2 regions of the Lysinibacillus sp. JNUCC-52 genome follow, and region 1 is predicted to be linked to the other one. Evidence: riboswitches for the same ligand, from Rfam matches in the RefSeq annotation. Region 1 holds a riboswitch; the other holds the start of a gene.
What was found. Region 1 has a riboswitch for S-adenosylmethionine ahead of JNUCC52_RS16275 (bifunctional homocysteine S-methyltransferase/methylenetetrahydrofolate reductase). Riboswitches for the same ligand answer to the same signal wherever they lie in the genome.
Positions count from the first base shown of each region.

Region 2: it holds a riboswitch for S-adenosylmethionine, as region 1 does, so the genes downstream of both, JNUCC52_RS15060 (cyclase family protein) here and JNUCC52_RS16275 (bifunctional homocysteine S-methyltransferase/methylenetetrahydrofolate reductase) in region 1, are expected to answer to the same signal.

Region 1 is NZ_CP065546.1:3,284,538-3,288,350, reverse strand. Features, by position in the region: gene metH (methionine synthase) at 1-66, opposite strand, end outside; gene JNUCC52_RS16275 (bifunctional homocysteine S-methyltransferase/methylenetetrahydrofolate reductase) at 59-1,906, opposite strand; SAM riboswitch class I at 1,996-2,095, opposite strand; gene JNUCC52_RS16270 (protoporphyrinogen oxidase) at 2,220-3,608, opposite strand.
Region 2 is NZ_CP065546.1:3,042,441-3,046,253, reverse strand. Features, by position in the region: gene JNUCC52_RS15065 (YuzC family spore coat inner layer protein) at 348-653, shown strand; SAM riboswitch class I at 763-864, shown strand; gene JNUCC52_RS15060 (cyclase family protein) at 1,115-1,852, shown strand; gene JNUCC52_RS15055 (DedA family protein) at 1,918-2,514, opposite strand; gene JNUCC52_RS15050 (Cof-type HAD-IIB family hydrolase) at 2,981-3,754, opposite strand.

The DNA of each region.
Region 1 (3,813 bases):
ACCCATTGCGCCATCAAGAATTAATATTCGTTTCTCTAGTTGCTCTTCAATCAAGTGCTTAGCCATCTATACTTACCCCTTTTTTCTGTTCATCCAATTGCTCTATAAATTTCATTAACTCTAGCGTCATATCATAGCGTAAAAACGGTGTAATTAAGTAAATACCATTGAAATACTCTGCAGCTACTTCCACTAACTCTTTAGCAATTGCAATCCCTTCTAATGTTGAACGTTCTTTATCTTCACCACATGCCTTCATACGTGACAGTGCATCGTCCGATAGTTTAATACCTGGTACTTCATGGTGTAAAAATTCAGCGCTCTTATAGCTTGTTACTGGCATAATCCCAATATAAATTGGTGCATCTAAATGCTTCGTCGCCTCATAAATTTCAATAATTTTCTCTTTCGTATAAACAGGTTGAGAAATAAAGTAATCGGCGCCATGTTCAATTTTTTTCTCTAGACGGGCTACCGCTCGATCTAACACACGGACATTCGGATTAAATGCTGCCGCTACAGAAAAGTTTGCTTTTTTACGAAGTGGCTTTCCAGAAAATGAAATACCTTCATTCAACTGTTTAATCAGTTGGATTAGCTCCATAGAAGATACATCATAAACACTTGTTGCACCAGGGAAGTCGCCTACCTTAGTCGGATCTCCAGTAACTGCTAAAATATCATGAATACCAAGTGCATTTAAGCCCATCAAATGCGACTGTAATCCAATTAAATTACGGTCACGACACGTTATATGCGTTAATGGTCGAACACCATGTGTTTCCTTTAATAACGCACCCATTGCCACATTACTAATGCGTGGCGATGCAAGTGAGTTATCTGCCATCATCACTACATCAGCGCCTGCTTCATATAATTTTTTCGCCCCTTGAATAAAGCCATCAATCTCTAAATGCCTTGGTGTATCTAACTCCACGATAACTGAGCGCTCACGTTTCACCTTTTCAAGTAACGGCTCATATGTTGCAGGCTCTGCTTCTCGTACAATCTCCACTTTTTCTGGCTTAGCTAACTTTTCTTCAATAGGTGTTAACTCTTCTAAATATTTTTTCGCTGCCGCAATGTGCTTTGGTGTTGTGCCACAGCAGCCACCTATTAAACGAACACCTTGGTCAACTAGTGCAACCGCTGCTCGACCAAAATAATCTGCTTCTGATTCATATACGACACGCCCATCCTCTAAATCTAGCAATGATGCATTTGGATAGGCAGACATAAATGCTTTTTCAGGAAGTTCAACACCTTCGAATGCTTGAATGGTATGATGCGGACCTAAACGGCAATTTACGCCAACTACATCTGCACCAAGCATCTCAAGCTCGTGCAATGCATAATTTAATGCCATTCCATTTTGTAACACGCCAGGTTCATGCATTGACACCTGCGCAATAATTGGTAGCTTTGTTTTGGCACGTAACATTTTCAACGTTGCGCTTAACTCTTCGAAATCATAATACGTTTCAAGTAAAAGGCCGTCTGGATTGCCTGCAAGTAACACATTAGCTTGCTCTTCAACTGTCGTTAAAATTTCCTCTAACGTAGCATCACTTTTACGAATACCGCGGATACCCCCAATTGTGCCTAACACAAATTGTCCACCATCTGCTGCAGCACGTTTAGCAATCGTGATCGCTGCTTCATTAAACTGCTGCACTCGCGATTCTAAGCCGTAGCGTGCTAATTTAATAGCATTAGCCCCATAAGTATTTGTTTGAATTACATCTGCACCAGCAGCAATATATTCTCTATGAATTTTTTCAATTAATTCTGGTTTCTGTACATTCATTTCTTCATGGCAGTACTCCAAGCCGTAGCCATATAAAACAGTACCAATAGCACCATCTGCAGTTAACACATGTGTTTTTAACTTTTCTAGCAATCCCATAAACGTAAGCCTCACTTTCCTTTTTCCCAAAATATAAAAAGCCTTCTTTTACAAAAAAGAAGGCTTTAACGAATCGTAATTGTTTTTCCTTCTCATCTTCGACCAATAAGGTCTTCTGGATTTAGCACCTGACATGAGTTGGTTGCTGAAGCTTCATTGGGCCAGTCCCTCGGCTTCTCTCGATAAGAATGTAGTATGAATTTTTCAAATAATTAAAAGAATCATATCGTTTACAGGCGATAGAGTCAAGACTATTTCACTTAACAAAGGAGATTTCTCCAGAAAAATACCTATTTTCGTATTTATTTCACTACTATACTAGTTTTTCTGCAAGCTCTTCGCCTATTTTTTTACCATTTTGAATACAAGCACCAATACCTACTCCAAAATAAGAGCAACCTGCTATCGATAAATTGGGATACTTTTCTGCAAGCTCAGCTGTTAAGCCCTTCAATGCTTCATGATGTGCTAAATCGTATTTCGGCATTTGGTCGATCCACTTTGCAACATTAACAACAGTTGGCTTTTCATCAATACCTAAACTTTTCTTCACATCTTCTAATGCGACAGCTGCTAGTTCTTCATCTGTCATCTTTCGTAATTTTTCGTACGCAGGATTAATGCTCTTATAAAACAGTCGTACAAGTAATTTACTATTAGTAGATGTATGCTTCCATTTTCGGCTTGTCCACGTTGCCGCATTGCATTGCACATTTGAATTATGCGATACAATAAAACCCGTTCCATCTGCTGGTAACACTGCATCTGGTACATCAAAGCCTAAGTAAATTGTTATGGCAGAAGCTGTCGTAAACTCTTTAAAGTAACGATCCAATGATGGGTCCTGTAATAAGCTTTGCACCGCATCATTCGGTAGCGCTAATACAACGTGATTAGCCTCAAGCTTTCTATTATTAGCCAAAGTAATTGTATATTGCCCTTCATGTTTCTTTACACTTGTTGTTGCTACACCTTTAATAATTTCTACTTCCGTTAATGTTTCTTCAAGGCGATCAATCAGTGATGATAAGCCTTCTTTAAACGAAATAAATTTTTTATTGGAAGCTTTCATAAATTGTTCGCGATTTGCATCAAACCCCTTAATGATGCTTCCGTAATCATTTTTATAATCAATTAAGTACGGCAGTGTAGAAGCAATTGAAAGTTGATGTAGATCTCCAGAATATACGCCTGCTAATACTGGTGCTATTTGATTTTGTACAAGCTCTTCTCCTAAGTAATACGTTAAAAACTCACCTATTGAGCTTTCTTTAGTAAATCCTTTATTTGGCATCGTTAAGTCCTGTAATGCAATTTGCTTACCAGCGTCTGATACAAGTGTACTCGCTTCAAGAGAAGATAAGCTCATAGGGATACCGAATGTTGAATCTGCTGGTATTGCATGTAATTCGTCATTTGTATAGATATAAGAAACCCCTGTTTCGTTGTACACGAGCTCCTGTTCAAAATTAAGCTCCTGCACTAGCTCCATGACCCCTTTATGCCGAGCAACAATTGAATCAGCACCCGTTTCCATTATAAAACCTTGGTCATACGCAGAGTGAAGCTTTCCACCTAAATAAGCATTTTTTTCAACTAGTACTAGTTTTACATCTATTTTTTTCTCCAATACTTGACGTTGTAAATAATGCATCGTACATAAACCAGTAATTCCGCCACCTAATACAACTATTGTTTCCATGAAGAATCGCCCCTAATTTCTTTATTTATCTCCTATTAGTATAAACTTTTTTCGCAAACATTTACGTTCAACCCATTACAAATTTAGCAAAAATAAAGTACGGGGAATTGTTTGCGTGCCTGGCACCTCAGATACGGCGAATTGTTTGCGTGCCTGACACCTCAGATAACACCTCAGATACACCTCAGAGACGGGAATTGTTTGT
Region 2 (3,813 bases), 240 kb from region 1:
ACATGGCTGCACCCATTGCATTATTGTCTCGATTCAAACATCTTTATTTCAGCCATTTCGATTGCCATTTTTTCTGATAAAAATAATATTATCTCCGTACCGAACTTTTTTTACATTCATTGCAACATATATAAAAAGAGGACTACGCTAAGCTTTGTTAGCTAAGAACGGGCTATTTCAACACAAAATAGAATGCCACTACATAAGATACACTAAGATATTAGCTATAGATTGGAGGAATTCTGCTGTATTACAATCCTTATCCGTATTATGTTTATGTACATCAATATCCAAATTGGGGCGTTGCTAATTCGTCTTTCCCTCACCATTTGCCTGGACAGCTTGCGATGCCCACATCTCCAAACCCAAATCAGTACCCGCCTATTAATACATTGAAGTTGAAGACATCTGCCAAACAAATTCAGCCGATTATGCAGCAGGCCCAATTATTAACAGAGAAAATTGAAGGGTCCGATCAGTTTGCCCATGATCTTAAAAATGCCGCACAGCTTTCCAAGCAAGATGAAGTCCAAAAACTCATTTCTTCTGCAGGTGTTACAGCGAAATTCGAAGCGAAATATACGCCAGACAATATTCGAATTGTTTTATCAGAAGGTGGGTGCTGTAGTATCGCAATCATTTTATATTGGTAAGAAAGAAGGCAACTTATTTTTTATAACCATGCACTCCTATAGAACTTGTAAACTATTTATAATTATGCTAAAGTATTTGTTATTACTATTTCTGAAAATTCATATATTTTTCTTATCAAGAGAGATGGAGGGATTGGCCCTATGAAGTCTCAGCAACCAGTCTTAGGCATGGTGCTAATTCCAAATGGTGAAATTCGCCAAAAGATGAGAAGACTGACTTCAGTTACACGAGAGTCCTCTTCTACAAGTAGGGCTCTTTTTTTATTTTAATTAATGGTTAATTTCCTATTAGTTTTTCTAAGAAAAATTATGAACTTTTGAATGTAGTAGGCTTGAGCTTGTCCGCGAAAGCGTTCGCCTGAAGCGTAACGATGGGAATAATCATTCTTTTTTCACTTCGATGTTCGTATTTAATGACGCAATTGATTCACCACTCATAATTAAGAAAGCAGGGAATAAAAATGACAAATGAACTTTTACAAGCATTACAGCTATTAAAAACTAAGCAATGGGTCGACTTAACACATACATTCGGGCCAGACTCTCCTCATTTCTTTATGTTTGAAGATGCAAAATTTGAAACGCTATTTTCTCATAATGACGGCTTTTTTGCACAACAATTTACGTTTCCTGGGCAATATGGAACGCATATTGATCCACCTATTCATTTTGTTGCAAATACGCGCTACTTAGACGAATTAGAATTAAAAGAACTTGTCCTTCCGCTTATTGTTATAGATAAGTCCAAGGAAGCAGAATTGAACAATGACTTGACGTTAAGCGTACAAGATATTTTAGATTTTGAAGCAGAATATGGAGAAATTGAAGCAGGTACATTTGTTGCACTGCGAACTGATTGGAGTAAACGTTGGCCAGATAAGGACTTATTCAATAATAAAGATAAAGACGGTCATAACCATATTCCAGGTTGGGGATTAGAAGCGTTGCAGTTTTTATTTACAGAACGGAAAATCAATGCCATCGGTCATGAAACATTCGATACAGATTCAGCGGCGGATTTCCGTAAAAATGGAACGTTAGATGGCGAATATTTTGTACTAGATCAGGATACATATCAAATTGAACTGATGACAAATTTAGATAAGCTACCAGCCAAAGGGGCAGTCATTTTCAATATTGTGCCAAAGCCTGAAAAAGCTTCTGGATTCCCTGTTCGTTCATTTGCTATTTTGCCTTAAATTTAAATAAAAATGGTCTGCCTCAAATGCCAAATAAACATTTGAAGCAGACCTTTTTTTACTATTTATTTAATAGTATTTCTTTTTTTAAATACAAAGTACACAATCAGCATTAATACGATAAACACCAATATGGCATATAGGCTGTATTGAGACAAATACATGCCAACAAAACGCCATTTATTTCCGAGTACTTTCCCTAAAGTAATAAAGGTGAAAGTCCATATTATTGCACCTGCATACGCATAAACAGCAAACTTTTTATAGGGATAATTATTAATAGCTGCAATATATGCTGTTAGATGACGAACACCAGGTATAAAATAGCCAATTAATAATAGGACAGGCCCTATCTTTTCAAACAGTTTTTTCGTAAACTCAATTTTTTGTGCAGTAATATGAACTTTCGGCCCATATTTTTGTAATAGCGGTAACCCAAATCGACGACCGACAAAGTAGCTGAGGGTGATGCCTCCTGCAGCTCCCACTGCAGCACTTATTAATGCAGGAATATGTTCTAAATTTTCACGATAAACATTATATCCTACATAGGTTAAAAAAATTTCGTCAGGAAGTGGCAGCCCGACAATCCCTCCAACTAGTATAAGAATAATTCCGAAATACCCGTAATGTTCAATAAGAGATTGCACGTGATGCACCATAAATTTACCCCACCTAAAGCCTTAATTTTCCCAATATCTTAGCTTACCATAAGCCTCTTAAAGTCAATTATTTCTATCAATTACTTTTGTATAGGTTTAATTATTATTACATGTATATTAATATTGTACAATCATCATAACTTTATTTTTGATAAATTCAGTTTTTAACAATTACTCTCTTTACCGTATCACCCTATCTCTTTCAGTCTAAATTTCTATTTCACATCACTTTATTTCCCTTACCGCCACCAGTGACGGATATGCTGACTGAAAACTACATACATGTGACAATGGCAACGAGATCATCTACTCCAATTTATTCATACAATCTAATAACATTCCTGTCTATCCAAAATATAAGTAGCGTTGAGCACATACTATGGAAGTAGATGTTAAAAGCTAAAAAGGGTCTCTTAGGGGCCATTACGATAGCAGAAAAATTTTATTTCTAATAATATTTATTACTCTAGATAAGTTGGAGCTTACGCAATGCATAATCAATGCCACCTTCATCCGAATCTAACGTGACATAATCAGCAATATTTTTTAATGCGACACTGCCATTTCCCATCGCAATACCATATCCAACTTGCTTTAACATATCAATATCATTCTCTCCATCTCCAAAAGCAATTGCTTCTTCTCGAGGGATGTTGAAATATTTTAGCACTGCTTCAACAGCGATGGATTTTGATACATCATCTTGTAACACATTCATAATTGTCGGATGCCATCTTTCAAACTTTAAATTAGGAAATTGTGTTATGTACTTTTTCTCCACTTGCTCATTGGCATATAAACACATTAAGTAAACTTGCTCATTTAAAATATTATGATTCGTGGGAGGATAGTCATCTAAAGATAATGTCTCCTTCATTGCCTTTAATGTTGCTTGATGACGAACATTATTCATGAATAGGTGGTCAGTAAAAAATGTCAGACTATCCTGATTATTATCAGCAAACGCTTTTACACTTTGTACGACATCTTGTGCGATGGGCATACTATGGATTATTTGATTACCATGCTGAGTATAAGCCCCATTCGCAGTAATAAACGTATCGATACCTAGTTCTAGTAAACGATGGCACATAGATAGTGGTCTTCCTGTTGCAGCAACTAATCGAATTCCTTTGTTTCTTACTATTTGTAGAGCGTTCTTTGTACTCGATTCAATACAACCATCGCCATAATTGATGAGCGTACCATCCACATCAAAGAAAATAATTTTACAGTCCATTTCAATCTAGCCCCTTTCAATTAAATAAGAAAATATAGAAATTATTGTACTCGAAAATA